DNA from 3 places in the Cytobacillus sp. FSL R7-0696 genome. Region 1 is predicted to be linked to each of the others. Evidence: riboswitches for the same ligand, from Rfam matches in the RefSeq annotation. Region 1 holds a riboswitch; each other region holds the start of a gene.

Region 1 (4,756 bases):
CCAGAATAGAAACTGATACAAACTCTGTAGAAGAATATCACTCCAATAATACGTATCGTCTCTCTGTAGCTGAACTAAAAGAAAAACTACAATCATTATCCTATGTTCAGAAAGAGCTAAAAAAATGGAAAAGGTTAAATTAATATATTTGACCGCTCCCTATTTTTCGTGAGTTGAGCGCCTTCATTGACTATGTTAATAAATCGCCAACTCACTAACTATTCTTATATATACTGAGTTTATAGGGATATCCTACCAACCCTCTAAAGGGAGGTTGTTGTTTAATGTAGTTTCTGATAAATTAGGATTCAACATGACTAGCATAATGAGGAGTTACATACATGGAAATACAAAAAAGTAGTACGATGATACAATCCTTGCAAATAGGCATTTCTATCATCGAACTAATCTATCAAAAAGATACCCCAATGAAATTCTCAACCATTCAAGAAGAAACCGGTATTACCAAAAGTAATTTATATAAATATCTAAATACACTTACACAATTGAACATGCTCTATCGTGAAAAAGGGACAAACCTGTATTATCTTGGCAGCAAATTGATTCAATATGGTACAGCCGCCTTTGGTAGTCGTGATATTGCCGATGCAATCACTCCTTATATGCAGGAACTTTCTTCGCTTACTTCCTGCACCGTTTCGTTTTCATTATGGACAAACAACGGACCAATTACGACAAAGATTTGTCATTCGAATGAACCACTTCATATTGGTACACAACTAGGCGGAAGCTTGCCACCAACATCTGCCGCGGGGAAGATTTTCTTAAGTTTCTTAAACCCAGTACTGACAAAAGATTGGCTTGGAAACGGGGATGCGATCGATAACGCAGAATGGCAAATGATTCAACAATCGAAAATCTCCTTCGCTACCGAACCTTTAATTCCATCAATTTCTTCTGCTTCCGTCCCTTTGCTAGACTACCAAAATCAATTACTCGGTGCAGTGACAGTTGTTGGATTTAACGAAAAGATGCCTAAGGAAGCAAAGGATTCGATGAGCAAGCAACTGCTGAAGTTTCACTTACAAGCATCGTCTATGTTTGGCTATCGATATAAACAAGGGAAAAAATTGAACAATACTGATTGAGCGTTCAATCAACCGTTTTAACATCTAGAAGAATAAAATACTAGCGAGAAAATTAAGTTAAATTTTTAAAAACATTCTTTTCTGCGAATAAATTGGAATTTAGCTTCGACTTAGTCTCACATTTGCTGATATAAGCTCTTTACTGATTTATCGACCTACAAAATAAATCCATTCATTGAAAAAGGCCGCCATAAACAAAGATGACGACCTTTTTTATCTTAGTTCATCGTCAATCCATGATCAACGACTAGATTTTGTCCCGTAATCGCTTTAGCGCCTGGAGAGGCTAAGAAAACAACGGCTTCTGCTACGTCTTCTGGTTTTGTCACACGGCGGATAGCAGAGTTATCAGCCACAATCGCAAATACCTCAGGGGTAGTGACAGCACTTGCATCCGTTGTTTCTAATAATCCACCGGAAACCATATTCACATTAATATCATACTGTCCGATCTCTTTGGCCATATTGCGTGTAAAGCCAATTAATGCCGCTTTGGCTGTTGTATATTCATGGTAGGCAACGACTGGGTTCTGGTAAAGATTCGTGCCAATACCAATCACACGGGCTTGCTGTGAATCCTTTAGAGCCGGAAGAGCAGATTGAACAACATTTAAGCTTGCTTTTATCGCGCCTTCAAACTGGGTTTGGTAGCTAGCCCAAGATAATTCCTCTACTTTCGCCTGTGCCACAGGATCAAATTTAAATTGAACTAATGCATTATTGACAACGATATCCAAGCGGCCAAAATGAGCAATTGTGTCTGCTACCATTGCTTTTACTGCTTGTTGATCTCTGACATCAGCTTGGATAGCCAATGCACGATCTTGCCCGATTTGTTCAACTACTGCATCGGCTTTTTCTTTATTATTATAATAATTAACGACTACCTTGTAGCCCTCCTTACCGAACTTCTGAGCAATTGTAGCTCCTAATCCACGACTTGCTCCTGTTACTAACACGACTTCTTCTCTCACGCTATTCCCTCTTTTCAATAGATGTAATTAAAAATGTTCAGGAAAACAAAACAAAAGGCTCCCCGAAAATGGAGAGCCTACCATACGTATGCATATAGTTGGAAGATGCTCCCTACGATCGTCTTAACGAACAGGTTCTAAGGGTCAGGTTTTAACCTTCTCAACTCATTTTCTGAGTCCCCCTGCAACAATTTTTAATTATTTTTAGTTTAGCATACAAATAGTTTCCTAGCTATGAATCGAAGTTCAGTTCTTAATTGACCATTTCCTTTATGTTTCTCACCATTGTTTTAAACGGGGATTCTTATCTAAAATCGATTCATATTGTTTCTCATTACCGTATAGGCTATTCGGGTCAAGCAGCTTATATCTCTCATACTTTTCTAATCGATCTTTTTCTTTTGCCCAGCCTAAATGCTTGACTCGTATTGTGGATAAACTGTGGGTAAGTTGGAAGATGTTTTCTGGAAATCTCCCACAATGTTGAGGTGTTTCTTTCCAGACAGGCTGAAAGGTTGATTCAACTCTTGCTAGAAATGGACGGTATAAGAAATGTGCTTGCCAGTATTCATCTTCACGATAATGGTCTTCATCCCACATATCATACAGTCTAAAACAGTACAGGTCGATAGTATCCTGTTTAACAAAGTCATCAATATAATCAATAAAACTCTCCTCAAACCATTCATCTGCATCAAGATTTAATACCCAACCTAAAAAACCATTCGTTGCTTCTAACCACTGTTGTTTTCTTAGTTCCACTTCATTGGCAAACTGGGAGCTTGCATTCTTGACCAATTTAATTGGCATACCTTTTAGTTCTTGCAAGAAAATCGATATAGTCTGATCAGTACTAGCATCATCTATAATCACAGCTTCATCGATAAATGGCTTTACTTTCTTTAACATCGTTTGTAAATAACGACCTTCTTCATTCTTCACAATCATCGATAAGCGAATTTGATGGCTTTCTGCTTTTTCTGGATAAATAGGTAGTTCGCTATACGCATACTGACATTTTTCTTTAAATGCGGGTATGCCTGTAAGGTCAGAAGAACGATAAATATGATAAGCTGGCAGATGTGTGTCTACATGTAGATCCAGTCCTAATGCCACAGCTCTCACACAAAAATGTCGATCTTCTCCCCAAAAACTGAGATTTTTAATTTTACTAAAATGAACACCTGCTAACAAAGCCTTCCTGCTAATTAGCGTGCACGCACCTAATCCTCCTACTTCATAAACACCTGGAGTTTGTAACTGTTGAATAAAGGCCTCGGTTTGAACGGCCTTTTCTTCGTTAGTTATAACACCTTCATCCGCCTGTCTCCAGTGGGTATATTCATCTGTTAACCACACTTGCGGATAAGGAATTGTCCCCTCTTGCCAAGCCGTCCAAAATACCTCTGAAACAATTTCTTTTTTCGTGGAAATAAGTGTATGAAGGGTATCCGGGTGTAAAAGCAAATCAGAGTCAACTAAAAACAAATAATCAAATTCTTCAAATTTTGCCTGCTCAATAAGCATATCTTTGAAGCGAGCAACCTTCCAGATGAGAGCATCATTCCAGAAATGTGTAAAGTCGGTGCGAATATAGATACTATCTTCTTTTGCGGATAAAATCGCAACATCGTTCTTCCATCTGGCAAAATGACGTAGTAGTCTACTTGATTCTTCATTCTGATTATCATCTATGAAAAAATAATGAATCTCCATTGTATCCGTTTGTAAATTAGCTAACGAAAGCAGAAACTCTTTTAAAATATCGGGATCTTGATTAATTGGACTACCAATGAGAATTTTTGTATTAATCATAAGCAACATTAACGTTTATTGACAAAATCGTTCACCTCTCTACACTATATTCTCCCCATGATTTGCTTGTGTAGTGAAATCAGAAAAATTGTAGCCAAAACAAAAAGCAGAGAGTCGTCAGAATCTCCCTGCTCTAATGATGGTGTATATAAGAAATAAGAACATTAATATCGCAATGACGAAGCCGATTTCTACTGCTGGTATATTCCATAGGAGAGATGATTGCCTGCCAAGGGCGGAGCCGATAATTAAGCCTACCATTATAATGCAAAATGCCAGCAACACGATACTAAATGCTAGCCGGTTGCTGATACGGTCAATTCTCGTTAGAAATTTTTCACTGTTTGGCAAGTTCAACTCGAGCGGGATTTTTCCCTTTTTGATAAGAGCAATCAAATCTTTCAAATTATACGGTGCTTCCTTAAGAATATCAAAATACTCGCCGATATGAGCTAGCGAATCTTTCGCCAAATGATCAGGTCGATATTTATTAACAATTAATCGTCTACCAAAAGGCTCAGCAATTTTTAAAATGCTTATATTAGGGTCAAGTTTTTCAACAATACCTTCCATTGTCAACAATGTTTTCCCCACTAATGTTAGGTTTGTTGGGATATGTATATGATGTTGATTGGCAACGGAAAACAAATCATTAACCGCCTCGCCAATTGATATTTCACTAAATGGAATATCATAGTATCTTTCTCTTAGTAAATCAACATCAATTTTTAAAAGTTCAACATCGACATCATCTTGGACAATTCCCATTTTAGTGATGGCTTTAATGACTCCATCGGTGCTTTGCCGCAACATGGCAATAATTAATGATGCTAAATTTTCTTTCATATCCTCAGTTAA
Region 2 (4,756 bases), 2.7 Mb from region 1:
TTTAAATACTTCTCAACTAACGCCGCACCCTTTTCTTCTGCAGCAGTTAATTCCAACCCTTGGTTCTTTTTAAAAGTACCATTGATTGCATCATTACCATAGTAAGGCATGTTTTCTTCAAAAAGATTCAATTCCGTAATATCATCTGATGGATTTGATTCTTTATATGATTGTAAAAATGCATGATACATTTTTACAGAAATTCCAGCTTCAACTGGACGATCACTTGCGTTTACAAATAGAACTTTTGCCATTATGTGAAGACCTCCGAATGTCGTAATAATTTATCCGAAATACACTAAAATGAAATATCTCGAACCAAAAGTAATTTTAGTATATTAATAGTATCTTGTCAATGGAATAAGTTCTCTTTAACTACACTTATGATATTTTTTAGGTCTAAAGGAATAATTGAAGTAAATCTCGAGCTGACTTTTCTGGATTTTTAGATTTACTAATTGCTGAGACAACAGAAACACCTGCTAACCCTCGATTTTTAAGCATTTTTATGTTTTCTAGTTGAATACCACCAATAGCGACAGCAGGAATATCAATCGCTGCAATGATTTCCTCGAGCATACCTGGTGCTAATAAATCAGCATCAGATTTAGAAATTGTCGGAAACACCGAACCTATTCCAACATAATTTGCTCCTTGTTCTTGAGCAAGTTTCGCTTCTTCTACATTAGATACAGAGATACCAACTACCATATCATCAGGAACAATCTTTCTAACGACAGCACATGGCAGATCATCTTGTCCCACATGCACACCTGCTGCACCTACCGCTAAAGCGATGTCTACTCTATCATTAATAATCAGTGGAATATCCAATGGCTTTAATATAGATTGTAATGTTTTCGCCTTTTCATAAAAGGGTTGACCATCCGCTGTCTTCTCTCTTAATTGAACGATGGTCACACCACCTTTTACACCACTTCGAACAATATCATATAATTCATTGTTTGCTATTTTATCATCTGTGACTAAATATAAACGGTAATCCATTAGTTTTGCCTCACTCCTTCTAGCCAAGTGGCTGCATTCATTGTACTAATCGTATCCATTAGCTTCACTCGAAATGAACCTAACCCTTCACCGGCATGTAAGCTCTTTGCTGCGATTTCCCCTGCTAGACTCATAGTAGCCATACCAATAACAGCCCCGTCAAACCAATTTTCTGAAACAGCAGCAGCAGTTGCTACTAATGAAGCTGTCATGCAGCCAGTTCCAGTTACCTTCGTCAAAAGGGAATCTCCATTATCAATCACAACGAATTGCCTACCATCTGTAATGACGTCTTCTTTCCCACTAATAACAATGAGACAGTTTAGAACTTCGGCTGCCTCCTTTGCAAGTGCTTCAGGTGCCATTTCAATTGCCCCTGCATCAACACCACGCGTTTTTGTATTCTTACCAATAAGAGCTGAAATTTCAGAAGCATTGCTACGAATAATGGACACTTTTATTGTGCTAATTAACTCCTTTGCCTTATTTGTGCGATAAGTGGTTGCACCAACACCCACTGGATCAAATATTACTGGAATCCCTTTTTGATTGGCTGTTTGTCCAGCTTTAATCATCGCCGCAAACATTGCATCATTAATAGTACCAAAATTAATTACGAGCCCATCTGCCATCATAGCCATTTCTTCTACTTCTAAGAGTTGGGTGGCCATAACAGGTGAACCGCCCATTGCTAGGGTCACATTGGCACAATCATTAATAGTTACTGTATTTGTTAAATGATGAATGAGTGGGGTTTGTTCTTGTAACTGCTGAAAGACTCTCTCAACTGCTTCACTTGAAATCGCCATTATCTTTCCTCCATCTTTGCTTTGTTGTATAACTCATAAAAATGATTTGTCGGACCATGCCCATGACCGAGTGCTAGGCTATGCTCAATCGCTATGGAAATATAATTTTTCGCAGACTGTATGGCCTCAATAAGTTCTTCCCCTTTTGCTAACCCGGCAGCAATGGCAGATGAGAGAGTGCAACCTGTACCATGGGTGTTTTTTGTCTCTACTCTTCTACCATTAAACCAGTTGAAACTTTGACCATCCCATAATAAGTCATTCGGTTCTCCTTCTAAATGTCCACCTTTTAATAAGACGGCTTTTGGCCCTAATTCATATAACTTTTTACAAGCTTGCTCCATGTCTTCAACCGTGCGAATCGTCATACCCGAAAGTACTTCAGCCTCAGGAATGTTTGGCGTAATTACAGTCGCAAGTGGTAACATCTTCGCTTTTAATGCCTCAATAGCTTGTTCCTTTAAAAGATGATGTCCACCTTTCGAAACCATAACAGGATCTAACACAATCACTTTTGGACTATAATGATTTAAACGGTCTGCGACGATTTTTACAGTCTCACTAGATGACAACATCCCGATTTTGACAGCATCAACTTGGATATCATCAAACACAGCTTCTATTTGGTCTTTTATAATATTGATTTCAATATCCTGTACCGATCGTACCTCTACTGTATTTTGAGCGGTAATCGCCGTAATGACAGACATGCCGAACACACCATTGGCGGAAAAAGTTTTAAGATCTGCTTGAATCCCAGCTCCTCCTCCTGAATCAGAACCTGCGATCGTTAATGCTGTTTTCATTGATGTAACCTCCAATAGCTTTATTCTTTATTAATACTCTTAATAAACCATATCCTAAAATTGCTCCAGTAAACGAGCTCACCATAAATGCTGGTAGAAATCCGAAAAGGGTGGCTTCTTGTCCTAAAAGTAATGTACTAATCGGATAAGTCGCTACTGCCCCTATCATTCCTGTTCCAACGACTTCACCTAGTGCTGAGAAGCCAATTTTTTTCGTTTTTTGATAAAGGAACCCTGCAAGTAATGCGCCAATCATACTCCCGGGGTAGGCAAAAACACTTCCTGTCCCCATCATATTTCTCAATGTAGATGAAAGAAACGCTTGACTAACGGCATACCATGGTCCAAGAAGTACAGCAGATAATACATTCGCCAAGTGCTGAATCGGAAAAATTTTCGCTATTCCAATCGGAATAAAAATGAGACTACTCGACACAGTAGTGATGGCTGCAATCGTTGCCGTCATCGTCATTTTTTGGATTTTATTCATAGACCTTTCCTCCTTTCGATAAAAATAAAAAAGCCGCTAGTTTGTATAAGCGGCTTTGGTCATCATGATATGTATGACGTCACTCGCTTCCCTACGCTAGTATTAACTAGATCAGGTTCAAAGGGTTCATCTCAGCCAAGTATTTGGCACCCCTAGCATTTATTCATATATAAAAAAAATCCTCTACTTCCAAAAGGAAGCGAGGACGACTACATCGACACACTTCCCTCCACTGGTACAAACCAGATCAGGTTCAAAGGGTTTTGAACGGCATTCAATCTCAGCCTCTATGTGAAGGCACCCCCAGTGAAAACTTATAATATATGATGTCAATATAACATGAAATGATAGAAATGAAAATAAAAAACATGGGATAGAAACGATGTTGCGACATAAAACGTTATGATATGATATTTATATAACATTCGGGAGGACAGTCTATGGAAGATAAGAGTATTGTACTTATTGGGTTTATGGGGGTCGGAAAGACATCCATAGGAACGGAATTAGCAAAGAAATTACAGTGGGGTTTAATCGACACGGATGAACGTATTGAACAACAGTTCAAGATGTCAACTTCAAAAATTTTCCTTGATCATGGTGAAGAAGTTTTTCGAAAAGCTGAAAGCGAGTTGATTGAACAACTATCTGCCGAAGAAAAACAGATTCTTTCATTAGGCGGCGGTGCCTTTTTAAACAGTAAGAACCGCGAAATATGTTTACAAAACAGTACCGTTGTCCTTATCGAGCTCTCATGGGAAAAGTGGCTTGACCGATACCCATTGATTAAAGATACAAGACCGAAATTAAATGGTCTTTCTACTGATGAAATGTATCATCTATACAAAGAAAGACAAGCTCATTATCAACCATATCATCTAAAAATCAATGTTGACGGGAAAACAGCTGAAGAAGCTGCTGAATTGATTATTAGTGGGATAAGATAAAGCTAGTGATGATTATGGTTATGGTTCATTAGGATGTTTCTTCTACTATCTAAGTATTTCGCATTATCCTAAACGAATTTATGAAAGCCGGGCACTCCCTTGCTCGGCTTTCATTTGTGTTTGGTTCTTAATAAATTGCTAAATAACTCCTTTTTGCGGGGCGTTTATCTCTGGTTTTCTTTCCGAGGGACTTACTAAACCCTTTTGCGGGGCGCTCATCTCTGATTTTCTTTACGAGTGATTTGCTAATCCCTTTTGCGGGGCGCTCATCTCTGGTTTACCTTCTGAGGGACTTGCTAAACCCTTTTGCGGAGCGCTCATCTTTAGTTTCCCTTCTGAGGGACTTGCTAATCCCTTTTGCGGAGCGCTCATCTTTAGTTTCCTTTCTGAGGGACTTGCTAACCCTTTTTGCGGGGCGCTCATCTCTGGTTTTCTTTCCGAGGGACTTACTAACCCCTTTTGCGGAGCGCTCATCTTTAGTTTCCTTTCTGAGGGACTTGCTAAACCCTTTTGCGGGGCGCTCATCTCTGGTTTTCTTTCTGAGGGATCTGCTAAACCCTTTTGCGAGGCGCTCATCTTTAGTTTCCTTTCTGAGGGACTTGCTAAACCCTTTTGCGAGGCGCTCATCTCTGTTTCTCCTTCCGAGTGACTTACTAATCCCTTTTGCGGGGCGCTCATCTCTGGTTTCTTTCCTGA
Region 3 (4,756 bases), 2.5 Mb from region 1:
CTTCACTTGCACTTGATCGTGATAAACCGTAAATGTCCATACCATAGGGAACTGCCCAAGAGCCAATAAAGCCGATATATGTGCCCACTACACCAAAGTGACAAAGGAATGTCGCCCAAGCTTGGCGATTGACAAGTAATCTTCTTATGATGACTAATAACGGTTCATTTGTTTCTTTTTGATTTTTTTCTTCTTCCATTTGAAATTTCTTCTTAGGATATTTTATTAAAACAACATAAAGCCCCATACCAAGGGTGAATATTACAATGCCAACAATTAAAAATGGAAGTCGCCACCCTAATAGAGAAATGGTCGAACTAAAAGGAACTGTTGCTAATAAGAATCCTAAACTTCCGGTCATTCCGGCAAATCCCACTAGCATCGAAAACTCCTGCTGCTTGAACCAAATGCTCAATACAAGAACTAAATTGACCCATATAGTAGCATCGCCAATTCCACATAATAACCTAGCAAAGATGAGCATATAACTATTATCTACCGAACTATACAGGATGGTACCTAGCCCGTTTAGCAGTGTTCCAGCGACTAGAAATACATTGGGACCAAATCTATCAGAGAATAATCCGATGGGAATTTGCAATCCAGCATAAGCAAAAAATTGAATACTCGTTATCAGCCCAATCGTTGCTGCAGTTAAATGAAATTCTTCCATTAATTGATCAGTAATTAAACCAGGTGCTGTTCTTTGACTAACCATAAATAAATAGGCTAAAAGTAAAACACCAAATACAACCCATCTGTACTTACTTTGTTGTTTATTCATTTTTAAAACGCCTTCCTCAATTTAACATTCGTCTCTCATTATACGCTTATTGTCATTATATATATATAGGAAGTTTATATGTCTATGAGGGTGGAGAAGTAGAAGTCATTTCTATTGACTAGATGAGTAGTTTTTGAAGTCCGAACTTCTTTTTAGGAAAATCCGATACGGCAAATTGTCTTTATTCCATAAACAAACCTGATACTACAACGATTATAAAGGGTATGATGTTAACAGAATTGAGTTAGTATGAACTAACCTTATTCTGTTAACACTATTCCTGCTTTCATTTATGAAGTTTTATGCATATGTTTTATCACTTAGCCACTTTTCTTGGGTATAAGCCATTTCCCAAAAAGCTAATTCATATTGACAGCTAATGGTAAATGCCATTTTCATTTTTTCTTTTTCTGTTTCAGATGCCATTTCAGCAAGCCGATCAAGATGATGAATTTGTTCCAGTACAAGTTTAACAAACCATTCTCCACCGTATGTATCAATCCAGGTACGATAGATTTCTTCTTTTGGTTTTGCCCCTTTAAAGCTCTGCCCAATATCATAATAAATCCAATAACACGGAAGCAAACTAGCGATGACCTCGCCAACTGTGCCTGTCTCTGCTACACGATATAAATGGGATGTATATGCATAGGCAGTAGGAGCGGGTTTAAACTGGTTTAACTCTTCTTCAGAAACTTTTAATACCTCCATAAATTTGTTATGTAACCCTAGTTCAGCTTCATAGGTACCTTGCGCATGCGAGGCCATTCTTGAGGTCATATATAAATTCTCTGCTTTAGAAGCAGCGATTGCTTGCACACGAGCAAAATGTGATAAATAGTAAGAATCTTGTAACACATAAAAGCGGAAACACTCAATTGGTAAATCTCCCTTAGCAATTCCTTTAACGAAAGGGTGTTCAAAATTCGCTTCCCATATATCATGTACTTCTTTCCTTAACGATTGTGTAAACGTTTCTTTTGTTGTCATCATTTCTACCTCTTCTCTTTTTTTTATCGAGCATAAAAAATCCAGAAAAGCGAAAAACCACTTCCTATAAGAAAGTGGTTACTGTATACATTATTCATTTAGTTATAGTTATAATGTTAACTAAATTTATATACGCCACTTCCCTACGCTGGTATCAACCAGATCAGGTTCTAAGAGTCTTAAAGTTATTACACTTTAATCTCAGCCTTTTAAAGGCACCCCTAGTGGATTTATTCAATTATGCTTTCAAAGTTATGTTATCATCTTATCAATAAATGTCAACCTAAATGGAAACTGCAAGTTTAGTAAATAAGCAATGTCGAGCTTCTCTTTCAGTAACCATTATGAAACAAGTTGGATGAATGCTTCAACTGACGTAATACCGCGGCTTAAATTGGCATTGACTCAAGGATGGATAACACCAAATATTCTCCAAGCATTTAAACTCTCTGCCGTTAGACCAGACCCTTCCCCCTTTTCGTTCGGTGAAGTTTTTCTTTATAATGAAAGCTTTCGACTTTTTATCAGCGTAAAATATGTTTATACTAGAATTATGATTTTGGATAAAGAATGGGTGAATACTACTTGGAAACACATATTTTTTCAAAGGGAGAAGAAATCGCCAACGCGATCGTACACGGAATTGGTGCGCTATTAAGTATTGCGGCTCTGGTCATTTTAACTGTTTTCTCATCCTTATATGGAACAGCTTGGCATATTGTCAGCTTTGTTCTTTTTGGTACAACGATGGTTATTTTATATTTCTCATCAACTTTGCTACATAGTTTACCTGCTGGAAAAGCAAAGGATGTATTTGAGATTCTCGATCATTCTTCCATTTACTTTTTTATTGCTGGAACGTTCACACCGTTTCTATTTATAACAGTTAAAGGACCCTTAGGATGGACTTTATTTGGTCTTGTTTGGGGGCTAGCGATTGCTGGTACGGTTTTCAAATGTTTTTTTGTTAAAAAGTTTTTAGTCTTCTCGACATTACTATATGTTTTGATGGGCTGGCTAATTATATTTGCCTGGGAGCCCTTGGTTACACACTTACCCAAACAAGGAATGATTTTCCTCATTATCGGTGGCGTACTATACACTGCTGGTTCAATATTTTATGTATGGAGAGGATTTAAGTACCATCACGCATTGTGGCATGTTTTTATTCTCGCTGGTTCGATTATGCATTTTTTTGCTGTTCTCTCGCTTCTACCATGATCAAAATTTACTTCTTTATAAATGATCTGCAGATGGCTACTCTCACCGCCTGCAGATTTATTAATATCCGTTTGTTGAGTTTTTATGACAATACGTGTTTAATCTAAAAAAACTACTACTTATAATAACTTCATTACTTCATAGCGAAAACTCACTTTTTTATACCCTTGTTTGCGATACATATCCTTTGGCGTGTCATTGCTGTCGGCTACAAGTATAACCCTATGATTGCTAAATCGTTTCATTACTTCATATTGCAAACTTGCAGCAATCCCCTTTAATCGGTGAGCTGGTAACACACCTACATTATCAATTTCAGCTGTACACGTACACTTATTAAAAAATACTTGTAATGAACCTGCTGGCACACCATGATCATATGCGAGTAACTGTAACGTATCTTTTGCATTATAATGATAGGAATGCATGCTTCTATTAAGATTCACATATTCCTCACCATAATCTTGATCAAAGTTTCTCTGCAATAGTAGATATTCTCGTAAATTATCATTTGTCACTTCCTCAACCACGATTTCGTTCTTTCTATCTTTATAGATAAATTGAAGAGGTTTAATTTCATATAACTCCTGACACCCGATCGTATAAAATTGTTGATAAAGGTATAATAAAACATCCTCTTGAATCATTTCGTCTGCTGGTAAATAAAACTTCAAATGTTCTTGTTTATGCTCTTTCTGATAGTCTTCTAAATACCTCTGTGCCAGTTGAAATACTTGCAAACTAGGATTTATTTTAAATTGAATAAAGTTTGCATCATATTTAAAATAGAACTGTTTTGTGCCATAGTGTTCAAAGTTGGCTTTCTCTGCTATTAAATTACCATCATCGTGTATATCTCTGAAACTAACCATTAATAAACCCACCCTCTTACTAAATTTTTGGGTAATAGTAAGACAAAATATTAAAAGAATAACTGATTTGAACTCCAAAATAACATGTCTATATTAACAATTATAGCTTCTTTTATACTTATCCTAATAAGATTTTTATGCAAAAGACAAAATGACTCTCACTCAGAAAGCGAGAGTCATTCTACTTTAATCATTTAGCATTAATAAAATATTAGAGAAACATTCCCACCCCTGGACCAAACGGAATACCAAGTAAACCAAATAATACAAGCAAGATGACCCATGTAAAAAGGAAGGCGATTGAGTATGGTAACATCATTGAAATTAATGTCCCTAAGCCTGCCTTTTTATCATATTCTTTCATATAGGCAAGAATAATTAATATATACGGATTCAAAGGAGTTATGACATTAGTAGAAGAATCAGCAATTCTATAGGCTACTTGTACAAAAGCCGGGTTAAAACCTAATAACATAAACATTGGGACAAAGATTGGTGCTTGCAGCGCCCATTGTGCAGAGCCACTAAATATTAATAAATTTAATCCCGCTGTAAAAAATACAAATAGAATAATAACAAACCAACCAGTCAAATTTAATGAGGTAAGTAAATCCGCTCCTCTTACTGCAATTAAAGTCCCTAAATTACTCCAGTTAAAATAAGCAATAAATTGAGAAGCTGCGAAAATCAACACAATATAACCGGACATATCTTTCATTGCTGAACCCATAAACTTTGGTATGTCAGTAGATTTTTGAATCTTCTTAACAGTTACCCCATATGCGGTACCCATTACAATAAAGAATAATAGTATGATCGGAATAATTCCACTTAAAAATGTTGAAGGTATAATACCACCTTCTTCATTCCTTAAAGGCGAATTTGGCCA

Evidence for each region. Region 1 has a riboswitch for thiamine pyrophosphate ahead of MKX29_RS06805 (3-oxoacyl-ACP reductase). Riboswitches for the same ligand answer to the same signal wherever they lie in the genome.
Region 2: another riboswitch for thiamine pyrophosphate. It lies ahead of thiW (energy coupling factor transporter S component ThiW); the one in region 1 lies ahead of MKX29_RS06805 (3-oxoacyl-ACP reductase).
Region 3: another riboswitch for thiamine pyrophosphate. It lies ahead of tenA (thiaminase II); the one in region 1 lies ahead of MKX29_RS06805 (3-oxoacyl-ACP reductase).

What each region holds. Positions count from the first base shown of each region.
Region 1 covers NZ_JBBOWA010000001.1:1,296,200-1,300,955, forward strand. Annotated here, with positions in the region: gene MKX29_RS06795 (polysaccharide biosynthesis protein) at 1-143, shown strand, start outside; gene MKX29_RS06800 (IclR family transcriptional regulator) at 342-1,109, shown strand; gene MKX29_RS06805 (3-oxoacyl-ACP reductase) at 1,328-2,083, opposite strand; TPP riboswitch at 2,176-2,277, opposite strand; gene MKX29_RS06810 (glycosyltransferase family 2 protein) at 2,363-3,898, opposite strand; gene MKX29_RS06815 (ABC1 kinase family protein) at 4,016-4,756, opposite strand, start outside.
Region 2 covers NZ_JBBOWA010000001.1:3,993,042-3,997,797, reverse strand. Annotated here, with positions in the region: gene MKX29_RS20455 (FMN-dependent NADH-azoreductase) at 1-254, opposite strand, end outside; gene thiE (thiamine phosphate synthase) at 400-1,008, opposite strand; gene thiM (hydroxyethylthiazole kinase) at 1,008-1,817, opposite strand; gene thiD (bifunctional hydroxymethylpyrimidine kinase/phosphomethylpyrimidine kinase) at 1,817-2,623, opposite strand; gene thiW (energy coupling factor transporter S component ThiW) at 2,592-3,113, opposite strand; TPP riboswitch at 3,185-3,277, opposite strand; TPP riboswitch at 3,321-3,428, opposite strand; gene MKX29_RS20430 (shikimate kinase) at 3,554-4,060, shown strand; gene MKX29_RS20425 (hypothetical protein) at 4,292-4,756, opposite strand, start outside.
Region 3 covers NZ_JBBOWA010000001.1:3,788,402-3,793,157, reverse strand. Annotated here, with positions in the region: gene MKX29_RS19500 (MFS transporter) at 1-784, opposite strand, end outside; gene tenA (thiaminase II) at 1,085-1,774, opposite strand; TPP riboswitch at 1,898-2,007, opposite strand; gene trhA (PAQR family membrane homeostasis protein TrhA) at 2,360-2,995, shown strand; gene MKX29_RS19485 (GNAT family N-acetyltransferase) at 3,115-3,867, opposite strand; gene MKX29_RS19480 (AbgT family transporter) at 4,079-4,756, opposite strand, start outside.